One region of the Bradyrhizobium sp. HKCCYLRH1030 genome, then DNA from elsewhere that is predicted to be linked to it. Evidence: riboswitches for the same ligand, from Rfam matches in the RefSeq annotation. Region 1 holds a riboswitch; the other holds the start of a gene.
What was found. Region 1 has a riboswitch for S-adenosylmethionine ahead of metX (homoserine O-acetyltransferase MetX). Riboswitches for the same ligand answer to the same signal wherever they lie in the genome.
Positions count from the first base shown of each region.

Region 2: another riboswitch for S-adenosylmethionine. It lies ahead of ACQR1E_RS27445 (O-succinylhomoserine sulfhydrylase); the one in region 1 lies ahead of metX (homoserine O-acetyltransferase MetX).

Region 1 is NZ_JBNPUY010000018.1:53,198-60,450, reverse strand. It holds gene ACQR1E_RS32455 (S8 family serine peptidase) at 1-1,572, shown strand, start outside; gene metW (methionine biosynthesis protein MetW) at 2,282-2,947, opposite strand; gene metX (homoserine O-acetyltransferase MetX) at 2,951-4,165, opposite strand; SAM riboswitch at 4,257-4,336, opposite strand; gene ACQR1E_RS32440 (chorismate mutase) at 4,534-5,367, shown strand; gene hisC (histidinol-phosphate transaminase) at 5,405-6,502, shown strand; gene ACQR1E_RS32430 (prephenate/arogenate dehydrogenase family protein) at 6,499-7,253, shown strand, end outside.
Region 2 is NZ_JBNPUY010000011.1:2,029-9,281, reverse strand. It holds gene ACQR1E_RS27465 (VOC family protein) at 1-245, shown strand, start outside; gene ACQR1E_RS27460 (SRPBCC family protein) at 256-657, shown strand; gene ACQR1E_RS27455 (MATE family efflux transporter) at 662-2,140, opposite strand; gene ACQR1E_RS27450 (2'-deoxycytidine 5'-triphosphate deaminase) at 2,271-3,377, opposite strand; SAM riboswitch at 3,490-3,569, shown strand; gene ACQR1E_RS27445 (O-succinylhomoserine sulfhydrylase) at 3,646-4,854, shown strand; gene ACQR1E_RS27440 (GDSL-type esterase/lipase family protein) at 4,932-6,092, opposite strand; gene ACQR1E_RS27435 (SGNH/GDSL hydrolase family protein) at 6,106-6,864, opposite strand; gene ACQR1E_RS27430 (OpgC domain-containing protein) at 6,864-7,253, opposite strand, start outside.

The DNA.
Region 1 (7,253 bases):
GCACGGCTCGCGGTCGAGCGCGATGCGCCGCTCACCTACATGCTCGATCCGACCGTCCCGCAGGTGCCGGCGCCGCATCAGCTGCCCAATCCCGGCGTTCTCATTCCCTTGGCCGACGGGTTCTCGACGACGATCGAAGTGGTCGGCGAGAGCGGCCCGCTGCCGGAGGTGGAAGTGTACGTGTTCGGCAGCGTATGGCCGGTTCAGGGCGTCACCGACGCCAGCGGCCGCGTCACGCTCAAGATTCAGGGCGAGACGCCCGACACCATCCGCTCGATCCTGATCAAGCCGCGGGTCGATTACTGGACCTTCTGGCTCGATCGTCCGCAACTGACCCCCGACAGCGTGAACCGCATCGCCGCGAAGACGCTGGGCGCCTACCTGCGCGGCTTTCCCGGCCAGCAATTGCTGGGATGGGGCCAGCGCGCGATGGGCCTCGACCGCGTTCCCCTCGCCTACAATGGCGCAGGCGTGAAGATCGCGGTGATCGATTCCGGCGCAGCACCAACCCATCGCAATCTGCACGGCGTCACGATCGGCAAGAGCATCGTCGGCAATGATCCCGCGAGCTGGACCATCGATACGATTGGCCACGGCTCGCATTGCGCCGGGATCATCGCCGGCGGGCCTGTCGGCAGCGGCGGAGGCATTCGCGGCTTCGCTCCGGCGGCCGAAATCCATGTCTGCCGGATCTTCCCGGGGGGCCGGTTCAGCGATCTCGTCTCGGCGCTCGACTACTGCATGGAGAACGGCATCGACGTCGCCAACATGAGCCTGGGCGGCGGCGAGCCGTCGCAGATCATCGAGGAGCGGATTCTGCGGGCCAAGCAGATGGGCCTCGCCTGTATCGTCGCCGCGGGAAATTCGTCGGGGCCGGTCCAGTTTCCCGGCTCGACGCCGCATTGCCTGTCGGTCGCCGCGATGGGCAAATGGGGCGAGTTTCCCGAGGACAGCTTCCACGCCCAGCAGGCGCTGGATGGCTTCCGCAGCAGCGACGGATATTTTCCGGCCAAGTTCAGTTGCTTCGGGCCGGAGATCGACGTCTGCGCGCCGGGCGTCGGCATCGTGTCCTCGCTGCCGGCGGATGGCTTCGGCGCCTGGGACGGCACCTCGATGGCGACGCCGCACGTCACCGGTCTCGCCGCGCTCGTGCTGGCGCATCATCCCGACTTCAAGGGCCAGTTCGCGACGCGCGACGCGCGGCGTGTCGAGCGGCTGTTCCAGATCCTGAAGGAGACATCGACGCCGCTGCAATTCGGCGATCCCAATCGCGCGGGAGCCGGGCTGCCGAATGCGATGCGCGCCCTCGGCCTGGAGGCGAGCGTGGCCTCCGCGCCCGCGTCCGATCCCTCGCTCGACGTGCTCCGTCGCCTGTTGGGACTGGCGCGCGGCGCGCCGAACGCCGCGACGTCTCCGACGCTGGCGCCGCAGGCGCCGAATGGCAAGCTCAACGGATCCGGTTCGGTTGCCCGGGGCCCGGCAACGACCACCGGCGAGTGGTCCAGCCCGGCGGTCGGTGATCCCAGTCCGGCGCAAATCCGCGACATCATGCACAAGGTCGGCTTGCTGTAGATTGCCGGCCCAGCCACAGCGACGAAGCGGCGTCGTTGCACGACGGGCAGTTTGCGCATGAGCGTCATGCGCGAATTGCCCGTCGTGTTAGTTCGTCGCACGTTTGGCACTTGCGCCGTCGGGCAAATCAGGCGCAGATTTCCGCGCGTCCCGCCTCGCAGCAAGAGGGGCGTATCGCGGTCGTCACGAACGCTGAGTGTGGGATGCGATGGGCGTGTCGGATTGCGCGTGGGGCTTACCTCGCGCGGACGAACAATTCCGATGCGCACGGTCAAGTCGCGCGGTCCTGGCATCCCGACGCTGATGCCAAGTTTGTTGTGGTGTTCTGCATCACTCGGACGACGGTGGCCAGAAAGCCCGGCGCACCGGGGAGAACGCGAAGCAGCCGTTCAACCATCGCGCAGGGAAGGCCGGGTGTTCCGGCTCGTACCTGTGGTTCCTGCCGCCTGCATTTTTTCCGCAGGCGGGCCATGGGTGCGGCCAGCATCCGGCCTTCCCTGCGCCTCTTCGTTATCGGAGGCAGGACTAATGCAAAGCTCGGGTGTAGACGCACCGCGGGAACGCAGCACTTTGTATCAACCGCTCTCGGCTCTTTGAAAAGTAAAAACCGCCAACCCCAAGCTCGTCATGGCCGGGCTTGTCCCGGCCATGACGTGGAGAGAGCGAGCCATCAACTTAGACCGCGCCCCGCTGCAGCAGCGAGCGCGCTCTACCGCCCCTTCTCCGCCCTGCTCAGCAGGAACACGCCCTGCTCGCCGAACATGTTCCAGAACCACCAGGGCATCGCGACGCGCAAGGGACGGCCGTAACTATCAAGCGCGACGGCGCGCTCCATCTTGACGCCGATCTCATCGCAGAGCTGCACGAAGTCCTTGATGGTGCAGAAATGGATGTTCGGCGTGTCGTACCAGGTGAAGGGCAGATTGTCGGTTCGCGGCATGTGGCCGCCGACGAGCAGTTGCAGGCGCAGCCGCCAGAAGCCGAAATTCGGAAAGGTGACGATGGCGCGACGGCCGATGCGCAGCAGATTCTCCAGCACGACCTTGGGCTGCCGCGTCGCCTGCAAGGTCTGCGACAGGATCACATAGTCGAACGCATCGTCGGGATAGTCGACGAGATCGGTGTCGGCGTCGCCCTGCACCACCGCGAGCCCCTTGGCGACGCAATGATTGACGCCCTCGCGCGACAGCTCGATGCCGCGGCCGTCGATGCCGCGGCTCTCCAGCAGCTGCAAGAGATCGCCGTCGCCGCAGCCGATGTCGAGCACCTTGGAGTCGCGCTCGACCATGCCGGCGACCAGCAGATGATCCGGCCGATAGGCCAGCACCTCGCCGCCGGAAAAGCCGTTCAGCGGCAACACGCCCTGCATGCTCATGGCTCAGCCTCCGTTCGCGGCGTTGAGGCCGCGCGCCTTGCCGGCGGAATCGAGAAAGGCGCTGGCGATCTCGAAGAACTCGGGGACGTCGAGCAGGAACGCGTCGTGCCCCTTGTCGGTCTCGATCTCCGCGAACGACACCCGCGCGCTGGAGGCATTGAGCGCATGCACCAGCGCCCGCGATTCCGCGGTCGGAAACAGCCAGTCGCTGGTGAAGGACACCACGCAGAAGCGGGTCTTGATGCCGCGGAACGCCGCCGCCAGCACGCCGTCATGATCGGCGGCGATGTCGAAATAGTCCATCGCCCGCGTCAGATAGAGATAGGAGTTGGCGTCGAAGCGCTCGACGAAGGACGAGCCCTGATAGCGCAGATAGCTCTCGACCTGGAAATCGGCGTCGAACGAGAACGTCGGCAGTTCGCGGTCCTGCATGCGGCGGCCGAACTTGCGATGCAGGGCGGCATCCGACAGATAAGTGATATGCGCGGCCATCCGTGCCACCGCGAGGCCGCGATGCGGATGAGTGCCCTTGTCGCCGTAGCGGCCGTGGTCCCAGTCGGGATCGGCCATCACGGCCTGGCGGCCGAGCTCGTGGAAGGCGATGTTCTGCGCCGAATGCCGCGTCGCGCAGGCGATCGCGAGATTCGCGAACACGCGGGTGGGATAGGCCACCGTCCATTGCAGCGCCTGCATGCCGCCCATCGAGCCGCCGACCACGGCGAACAACGTGTCGATGCCGAGATGATCGATCAGCATGGCCTGAGCGCGCACCATGTCGGGGATGGTGATGATCGGGAAATCGAGCCCCCACACCTTGCCGGTGGCGGGATTCAGCGAGGCCGGGCCGGTCGAGCCCATGCAGCCGCCGATCACGTTCGAGCAGATGATGAAATAACGGCTCGGGTCGAGCGGGCGGCCAGGGCCGACCAGCGTCTCCCACCAGCCGGGCTTGCCGGTGACGGGATGGCGGTTGGCGACGTGCTGGTCGCCGGTCAGGGCGTGGCAGACCAGGACCGCGTTGGACCTGTCGGCGTTGAGTTCGCCATAGGTCTGGTAGGCGATCTGGAACGGCGACAGGTCGACGCCGCAATCGAGCCTGAGCGGCTTGTCAGCGCCGAACTGCGCGACCAGCGAGCTCGGATGATCGACCTCGTGCGAGCGCTCTTCGGGCGCAATCGTGCGCAGCGCGGAGGTGGGTTTCGGCGTCAGGCCTGTCATGTCTCTCACCCCGGCCATCCGGCAAGGGCTCCCGAACCACGTGACATATCAGGCCATGAAAAACCCGGCCTGAACTGGGGTTCGGCCGGGATCGATAACGTCCCCGGCCTGTTTAGCGAGTTTTTTAACGTGGCTGCAAGCCGGCCGGCTCAAATGACCACGGAACAGGCAGAAACTAGTCCCGCGGGCGCTCCGCGTCAAGGCAAGCTGGGGTTGACCGCCGATCGGGCGCCCCACGGCTGCAAACCAGCCAAGCCTAGGCGGCACAAGGTAAACTTGCTGTTGCGCGCGTCTCCCGCATCGGAGAGAACGACATCCGTTCCAGTCGGCCGCACGTTAACCGGTGGCCTGCGAAGAGTGACCAGCCCATGTCCAACCCGCCGCCTGCCCCGCCTTCGCTTGCCGATTTGCGCAAGGAGATCGACGCGATCGACGAGCAGGTCCATCAGCTCCTGATGAACAGGGCCGACATCATCGACCGGCTGATCAAGGTCAAGAAGACCCAGGAGGTCGGCTCGGCATTCCGGCCGGCGCGAGAGGCCGACATGATGCGGCGCCTGGTGCAGCGCCATCGCGGCATCCTGCCGCTCGACACCGTCGAGGGCATCTGGCGCGTGATCGTCTCGACGTTCACTTACGTGCAGGCGCCGTTCTCGGTGCACGCCGACGTGTCGGTCGGCGAATCCGCGATGCGCGATTCCGCCAGGTTCCATTTCGGCTTCGTGGTGCCTTATGTCGCCCATTTCAGCGCCCAGGCCGCCGTCGAAGCCGTGGCGCGCTCGAAGGGCGATCTTGCGCTGGTGTCGACGACATCGGGGCATACGCCGTGGTGGATCACGCTCGAGCCCGTGGGCGCGCCGAAGATCATCGCCCGGATGCCGTTCATCGAGCGTGCCGACCATCCGGCGGCGCTGCCGGTGTTCGCGGTGTCGCGGGTCGCCGACGACGCGCTCGTGCTGGAGGTCGAGACCTGGAGCATCCGCGTCTCCGGCTGGAATGCGCAGGTGTCGCGCGCGCTGTCGCCGCTGGCCGACGTGGTCGCGGTGCCCGATACCGCCTTCGACGGCGCCGCGCTGCTGGTGTCGATCGAGGCGCCGTCGAACCTCGACAAGATCAAGGCTGCCCTAATCGCGGCGGGCGCCTCGGTCCGCTCGACGGCCCTCGTCGGCGGCCATGCGAAACGCTATACGGTTCCGAGCTGAGACGCCTCGCGCCAGTGATGATTTTCCGGAGTTGATGATGAACCGCCCCGTGCCGAACCCCGGCATCCTCGACATCGCGCCCTACACGCCGGGCAAGAGTCCCAAGCCGGAGCCTGGCCGCAAGGTTTTCAAGCTGTCGGCCAATGAGACCCCGTTTGGTCCCTCGCCGAGGGCGATCGAGGCGTTCAAGAGCGCGGCCACGCATCTGGAAGATTATCCGGAAGGGACCTCCCGGGTGCTGCGCGAGGCGATCGGCCGCACCTACGGCCTCGATCCCGACCGCATCGTCTGCGGCGCCGGCTCCGACGAGATCCTCAATCTGCTGGCACACACCTTTCTCGGCCAAGGCGACGAGGCGATCTCCACCGCGCACGGCTTCCTGGTCTATCCGATCGCGACCATGGCCTGCGGCGCCAGGAACGTGGTTGCCGCGGAGACGGAGTATCGCACCGATGTCGACGCCATCCTTGCCGCGGTGACGCCGCGCACCAAGCTGGTCTGGCTCGCCAACCCGAACAACCCGACCGGCACCTACATCCCGTTCGACGAGGTCAAGCGGCTGCGTGCCGGCCTGCCGTCGCATGTCGTGCTGGTGCTCGACGCCGCCTATGCCGACTACGTTTCGCGCAATGACTACGAGTTCGGGCTCGAGCTGGTGGCGACGACCGAGAACACGGTCGTCACTCATACCTTTTCCAAGATCCACGGCCTCGCGGCGCTCCGTGTCGGCTGGATGTTCGGCCCGGCGCACATCGTCGATGCGATCAACCGAATCCGTGGGCCGTTCAACGTCTCCTCGCCGGCGATGCTCGCCGCGGTCGCCGCGATCGAGGACACCGCGCATCAGCAGATGTCGAAGACGCACACGGAAACGTGGCGCAACTGGCTGACCGAGGAGATCGGCAAGCTCGGGCTGAAGGTGACGCCGAGCGTCACCAATTTCATCCTGATCCACTTCCCGACCGACAAGGGCAAGACCGCGGTCGAGGCCGACGCATTCCTGACCCGGCGCGGCCTCGTGCTGCGCGCGCTCGCCAACTACAAGCTGCCGAACGCGCTGCGCATGACGATCGGCACCGAGGAAGCCAATCGTCTGGTCGTGGAGGCTCTCAGCGAATTCATGAGGGCGAAATGAGCGTCGCGGGGCGGTTCGAACGCATCGCGCTGATCGGCTTCGGCCTGATCGGCGGCTCGATCGCGCGGGCGGCGCGGCTGCAGGGCGTGGCCGGCGAGATCGTCACCACCGCGCGCTCGGAAAAGACGCGCGCGCGCGTCGCCGAACTCGGCCTCGTCGACCGCGTCGTGGCGAGTAATGCGGAGGCGGTCAAGGATGCCGACCTCGTCATCCTCTGCATTCCCGTCGGCGCGTGCGGTCCGGTCGCGGCCGAGATCGCGCCGCATCTGAAGCCCGGAGCCATCGTCTCCGACGTCGGCTCCGTGAAGGGCGCCATCGTTCGCGACATGGCGCCACATCTGCCAGCGCATGTTCATTTCGTGCCGGCGCATCCGGTCGCCGGCACCGAGAATTCGGGACCGGATTCTGGTTTCGCCGAGCTGTTCATCAACCGCTGGTGCATCCTGACGCCACCCGACGGTGTAGATGCCGACGCGATCGATCGTCTCCGCGCGTTCTGGGCGGCGCTCGGCGCCAAGGTCGAGATCATGACGCCGGATCACCACGACCGCGTGCTCGCGATCACCAGCCATCTGCCGCATCTGATCGCCTACACCATCGTCGGCACCGCCGACGAGCTGGCGCAGGTGACGGAGTCCGAGGTGATCAAGTTCTCCGCCGGCGGCTTTCGCGATTTCACCCGCATCGCCGCCTCCGACCCGACGATGTGGCGCGACATCTTCCTGAGCAACAAGGATGCGGTGCTCGACAT
Region 2 (7,253 bases), on a different contig from region 1:
GCATCGGCCCGAAGGGGGAGCCGGCGCTGTGGCTGTATGTCGACAAGGGCGCCAGCAAGGGCGCCGCCCATATCGCGTTCCGCGCCCAGGACCACGCGGCCGTCGCCAGATTCCACAGCGAGGGGCTGAAGGCCGGCGGCAGCGACAATGGCGGCGCCGGGCCGCGCGCGGACTACAGTCCGACCTACTACGCCGCCTTCCTGATCGATCCCGACGGCAACAACATCGAAGCCGTGTGTCCGTGAGGTCAAGCCCATGGCATCCATCCAGAAGGACATTCCGATCGCAGCCCCGGCGGGTGCAGTGTGGGACGCAGTGCGGGATTTCGGCGCTGTTCATACCAGGGTGGCGCCCGGCTTCGTCACCGGCACCACGCTCGACGGCGACGTCCGCATTGTCAGCTTCGCCAACGGCAGCGTGGTGCGCGAGCAGCTGGTCGACTGCGACGATCAACGCCGGCGCCTCGTCTATGCCATCAAGAACGAACGCATCAGCCAGCACAGTGCGTCGTTTCAGATCATCCCGGAAGGCGACGAGCGCTGCCGGGTGATCTGGACCACCGACGTGCTGCCGCACGAGATCGCACCCTATATCGATCAGCAGATGGAGCTCGGCGCGCGCGCGATGCAGGACACGTTGGGCGGGCTGCGCGGATAGCGGCTCAGCCGATACGCGCCGGCGGCGGCCCGCGCGAGTCAAGGCCGCGTCCGGCCGTCAGCACGGCCGGGCGCAGCTCCAGCGCTGCGGCCGGCTTCGGGCCCCAGCGGGTGAGCATGACGCTGGCGAGCGTCAGCACCCCGAGCAGGACCATCGAGGACGCCGCCAGCATGAAGAAGTCGCCCTCGGTCGCGGCACGGCTCAACAGATAGCTGCCACCCGCAGCGATGAAGACGAGCCGCACCGTCTGCGCCAGCACCGGACCGAGCACCCTGGCGGCACCCTGCGAGGAGAAATACATCGAGATCGCCAGGCCGATGAAGGCATACATCGGCGCCGCGACCTGGAGATAGTGCCGGCCCGCGCTGCGCGCGCTCTCGTCCTGGGTGAAGATGTCGACCCACAATTGCGGGACGATCGCGATCAGCGTCGACAGCGCGCCCACCGACGCGAACGACACCAGTCCCGCCGTCCAGGCGATGCGGCGGGCGCGCGCGATTCTCTCCGCACCGATCGCCATGCCGACCATCGGCACCGAGGCCATGCCGACGGAGAATGCGACCGTGGTCATCATGAACTCGAGCCGCGCGCCGATGCCGTAGCCGGCGAGCACGGCGGTGCCGAACGACGCCAGCATATGCGTGAAGATCGCGATCGACAGCACGGATTGCAGCGGCGAGAAGCAGGCGACGGCGCCGACCTTGAGAATGTCGGCGAACATCGCGCCGCTGATCTTCAGGCCCCGCAGCTTCGGCCGCACGCGCGCGCGGCCGGAGAACAGGTACCAGCCCATCACCGAGATGCTGACGCAGAACGCCAGCAGCGCGCCGGCGGCGACGCCGCGCATGCCGAGCCCGAGGACCAGGCTGAGCGTGCCGCCCAATACGATCTGCAGCAGCGCCGAGCTGAGGATCATGAACGACGGCAGCTTCATGTTGCCGGTGCCGCGCAGGATGCCAGCCATCGAGTTCATCAGCCAGGGCAGGATCGCGCCGCCGAAGAAGATCTGCAGATAGGCCGTGGCATGGCTCAGCACCGCGCCGCGGCCGCCGAGCACCTCCAGCAAGGCAGGGCCGAACGCCAGCATGCCGATCATGAAGGTCGCGCCGAACAATAGCGCGATCAGCAGCGCGTGCGTGGCGAGCGTCGAGGCCCGCTCGGCGTCGCCGGCGCCGAGCGCGCGCGCGATCGCCGAGGCCACGCCGCCGCCCATCGCGCCGCCGGACATCGTCATGGTCAGGATCACCAGCGGAAACACCAGCGCCATCGCCGCCAGCGCCTCGATACCGAGCCGGCCGATATAGGAGGTCTCGGCGATGACGACGCAGGTGCCGGCCGTGTTCGCGATGATGTTGGGCCAGGCCAGCGACAGCAGGGTGCGCAGGATGGGTCCGTCGACGAGCTTGTTCCGGATCGGCTTCTCGGGGGGCGGCAATTCACGCCCCTCGCCGACCGGATTGTCGGCCAGGCCGATCTCGGACATTTCAGCTCCCCGCTCGGCCGCGCAGGCCGCGGCCGTCTTATCGTTCGATTGCTCTCGCTTTCCTAGCACGGCGCTGGCGCGCGCCCTGTGCGGCAGGCGCATTGGGGGTGCGCGGCAGACGCAGCCGCGCTCAGAGACGGAAATGCTTGGAGAGCTTCAGGCCCTGGGCCTGGTAGTTGGAGCCGATGCGGCTGCCATACATCGCATTCGGCCGCGCCAGCATCTTCTCGTAGACGAGACGGCCGACGATCTGGCCGTGCTCGAGGATGAACGGCACCTCGCGCGAGCGCACCTCGAGCACCGCGCGCGAGCCCTGCCCGCCGGCGCCGGCATAGCCGAAGCCGGGATCGAAGAAGCCGGCATAGTGGACGCGGAATTCGCCGACCAGCGGATCGAACGGCACCATCTCCGCGGCGTAGTCCGGCGGCACCTGCACGGCCTCCTTGGAGGCCAGGATGTAGAACTCGCCGGGATCGAGAATGAGGCTGCCGTCGGGACGTGCCTTGATCGGCTCCCAGAACTCCTCGACCGGATAGCCGGCGCGGCGGTCGACGTCGACGACGCCGGTGTGGCGCTTGGCGCGATAGCCCACATATCCGTTCGCATTGCTGCCGGACAGGTCGACGGAAAGCGCGACGCCGCCGGTGAGATCGGCATCGTCGCGATCCACCAGTCGCTCGGCCTGGTGCAGCGCGATCAGTTCGTCCTCCGACAGGACCGCGTCGCGATAGCGGAAGCGAACCTGGGACAGGCGCGAGCCCTCGCGCAGCAGGACCGGGAACGTCTTCGGGCTGATCTCGGCATAGAGCGGGCCGTGATAGCCCGCGCCGATCATGTCGAAGCGTCGCGTGCCGTCGGCGATCACGCGGGTGAACACGTCGAGCCGCCCGGTCGAGCTTTTCGGATTGGCGGCCGCGACGATGTCCTTGGGCAGCGCCAGGCTCTCCAACAGCGGCACGATGTAGACGCAGTTGGTCTCCAGCACCGCGCCGTCGGCAAGTGCGAATTCGTGCAGCTTGAGCTCGTCGATGCGCTCGGCGACCGTCGCGCCCGGCCCGGGCAGGAAGCTCGCACGCACGCGATAGGCGATGTCGCCGAGCCGCAGATCGAGGCTCGCCGGCTGGATCTGGCTCTCGACGAAATCATATTCGGGGATGATCAGGCCAGCCTCCGTCATCGCCACGATCATGCGATCGGGGAGGATGCCGTGGGCGTCGGGGCTGAGCGAAAACGGCAAGACCTGATCCTTTGCAGGCGCCGGAACGGCGGCTTATTGAGCCAATATAGGGTCTTTTGACCGGTTATCCGATGGCTGGCTTGACGGAAAGGCCGGTTACGACTATGAGCACGACTTATCCCGTGGTGATTTGAGCCGGCCGGCTTGCAGCCACGTTAAATAAGTCGCTAAACAGGCCGGGGACGATTGTGATCCCGGCCGTGAGGAGTTTTCCCAGGCCGGTTTTTTTGTGCCCATCGCCCGAGGCGGTGGCCACGATGGAGGTCACATGTCGAAGTCCCCCGCGAAGGCGCCGGCGTCGTTCGCCCACTATCGTCCCGAAACGAGGCTGGTGCATTCCGGCACCTTGCGCTCCGAATTCGGCGAGACCGCCGAGGCGCTCTATCTCACCCAAGGGTTCGTCTACGCCACCGCCGAGGAATGCGAGGCGCGCTTCAAGGGCGAGGATCCCGGCTTCATCTATTCGCGCTTCTCCAATCCCACCACGGCGATGTTCGAGCGCCGCATGATCGAGCTCGAGGGCGCCGAGGCCTGCCGCTCGGCCGCAACCGGAATGGCCGCGGTCACCACGGCAATCCTGGCTCCCCTCCGTGCCGGCGACCACGTCGTCGCGGCCAAGGCGCTGTTCGGCTCGTGCCGCTACGTGGTCGAGGATCTCTTGCCGCGCTACGGCATCGAGTCGACCCTGGTCGATGGGCTCGACCTCGCCCAGTGGCAGAAGGCGGTCAGACCCAACACCAAGTCGTTCTTCCTGGAGAGCCCGACCAATCCGACGCTCGACGTGATGGACATCCCCGCCATCGCCGAGATCGCGCACGCCCATGGCGCGCGGCTGATCGTCGACAACGTGTTCGCCACCCCGATCTGGCAGAGCCCGCTCGCGCTCGGCGCTGACGTCGTGGTGTATTCCGCGACCAAGCACATCGACGGCCAAGGCCGCTGCCTCGGCGGTGTGATCCTGTCGTCGGAGGCGTTCATCGCCGAGCACATCCACAATTTCATGCGCCAGACCGGCCCGTCGATCTCGCCGTTCAACGCCTGGGTTCTGCTCAAGGGCCTGGAGACCCTGGCGGTGCGCGTGCGCGCGCAGACCGAGACGGCGGCGAAAGTGGCTGACTTCCTCGCCGCGCATCGGAAGATCTCGCGGCTGATCTATCCGGGCCGCGAGGACCATCCGCAGGCGGCAACCGTCCGCAAGCAGATGCGCGCCGGCTCGACCCTGGTCGGCTTCGAGGTCAAGGGCGGCAAGGCGGCTGCGTTCCGTACGCTCAACGGCCTGAAGCTCGCGCGCATCTCCAACAATCTCGGCGACGCCAAGACGCTGGTCACGCACCCGGCGACGACGACGCATCAGCGGCTGACGCCGGAGGCGCGCGCCGAGCTCGGCATCAGCGAGGGCTTCATCCGCTTCTCCGCCGGACTCGAGCATGCCGACGATCTGATCGAGGATCTCGACGCCGCCCTCAGCGCGGCGTAGCGAATGGCGAATAGAGAGTAGCGAGTAGTAGGATCTCTTTCCCTATTCGCTACTCGCTGTTTCCCACTCGCGCTCGATCACATCGGCCGATAGGTCGGCACCTCGGCCGGTGCGTTGATGCCGAGCTTGACCTGGCCGACCGAGCGGATGATGTCGTCGCCGAGCAACTGAGCGAAGCAGGCATAGCCCCAATCGCTCATGTGCAGGCCGTCCGAGATCACGAACTCGTTGATCGGGATCGCCTGGCGCTCGTGCCAGTCGCGCATCACCTCGAAGCGCGGGAAGATGCCGGCGTGATGCAGCTCGGCAATACGCCCGAGCAGCCTGTTCATGCGGCTGGCGTTCTCCGAGCGCTCGTTGACGCGCGGCGAATATTGCAGGTCGACCAGCACGACATCGGAGGCCGCCGCCTGGATCTTGGCGACGCCGTCCTCGACCAGCCTGGCGGTCTCGGCCGGATCGAGATCGCGCAGCACGGCATTGGTGCCGACCTGCCAGATCACGAGATCCGGACGCCGGTCGATCACCGACGTCTCCAGTCGCTTCATCATCTCCGGCGCATCCTCGCCGCCGACGCCGGCATTGATGACGCTGATGTCGACCATGGGATATTGCCGGCGCAACTGCGCGGCGAGCCGGTTCGGATAGGTGTAGTCCGGCGCGCTCGCGCCAAAGCCCTGCGTCGACGATGAGCCGAAGGCGACGATCACGACCGGCAGGCCGGAGGCGAGCTTGTTGGCGACGTGCGGCAGCGAAATGAAGTTCTTCTTGGCGACACCCTTCGGCGGCAGGCACGGCACGCGGTTGAAGATGTCGGTGGCCGATTTGGCGACCTGCTTGACCTTGTCGATCGCCCGCTCGGTGATGCTGCGCGATTGCGGCGGCGTGGCCGCGACGGCCTGCCCGGCTGCAGCCGGCGGCTGTGCATCGGTCATGGCCGGCGCGGTCGTCGCCGCGGGCGGCGAGGTCGTGGCCGCCGGGCGCACCGCGGCGATCGGCCCGCGCATCTGATCGTTCGCCTGCGCCAATGTGATGTGACCGATGCTCGGTCGCAGCTCGCTGATCAACGGAGGCCTCGGACCGGAGCTCTTCACATCGGAAAGCGCGGCGGGTGCAGCCGGCGCTGCGCTCTGCGCCCGTACCTTCTGCGGGCTCAGCGCGAGGGCGATGGCAATGACCGCAACGGCCGAAAGCTTCTCCCATGTCCCGGATACGCGGTGACACTCATTCGACGTCATGAACGACATAATCCTAGTTCTGCTGCGCCGGCCCGATATGCGCCGCGTCGATGATGAACTTCGACAGCGCCCGGCCGATGCAGTCATGAACCTGCCTGGCCAGCTCGACCCCGTGCGTCGGATTGAACAGGTCGAAATCGCCCTGCTCGTTCCACTGCCGCATGATGGCAAACCGATCGAACAGCGGGATGTCGCGCTGCTGCGCCACCACACGCATGTTGTCGACATAGGGCGGCACGGAGATCAATGTTTCCGTCCGCGGACTGTATTGCAGGTTCATCAAGACGACGTCAGCTCCCGCCTTCTGCAGCGTCGCCACACCGTCGTCGACCGCCTGCCGGAACTCATCAGGATCGATCGACCGCATGGCGTCGACCGTGCCGGTCTGCCAGATGACCAAATTAGGCCGTTTTCCTTCCACCAGTTTAACGAGATTGCCCGCGACCTCCTCGGCCGTCTTCTTGGGCTGCAGCTCGACGCTGAGATTGACGGTGACGGCCGGCAGCTTGTCCTTCAGCGCCGCCTGCAGACGGGCGGGGTAGGCATTTGCGTCGGAGGTGCTGACAATGGAGGATGAGCGGCTTCCGACGACGAGAATATCCAGCGTGCGGCCATTCTTGGCGGCGTCTGCAACCTTCGGGAGCGGGCTCTCGGTTGTCAGCAGGTAGGCCGGCACCTCGCAGTTCTGCGGCGCGTCTTCCGCGCGCGCGGAGGCCGCCAGCGAAACAGCCAGCGCTGCGATACCCAACCTTAACCACGAGACGGACTTCATCAGCCCCCTCCCGCCAGATCGGCGTTGCTGCGCGCACCTTTTCGCGCGGCCCCCTTATCGGCCTCACGCTTGTACCACGAAATCAACGACGCCACCCCCCACATGATGAGGATGCCGCAAAGGCTGATCACCGCGTGCATCATGGCGCCGCCGGACACTTCGGCAAGGACGAAGTGGCCCGCAAACGCCAGAAACACGCCAAGACAGAAGATCTCGAGCGAGTGTTGCCCACAAACAATCAGCGGACGCAGCCACGGCGACTTCAAGAGCGGCCAATCCTTGCGCAAATAGTGCACGGTGAGTGCTGCGAGTGCGAGAAAATGCGCGAAACGCAACACGTCAAGGTCGGTCTTGTCGATCGGATACATCCACTGCTCGATTCGGCGCGG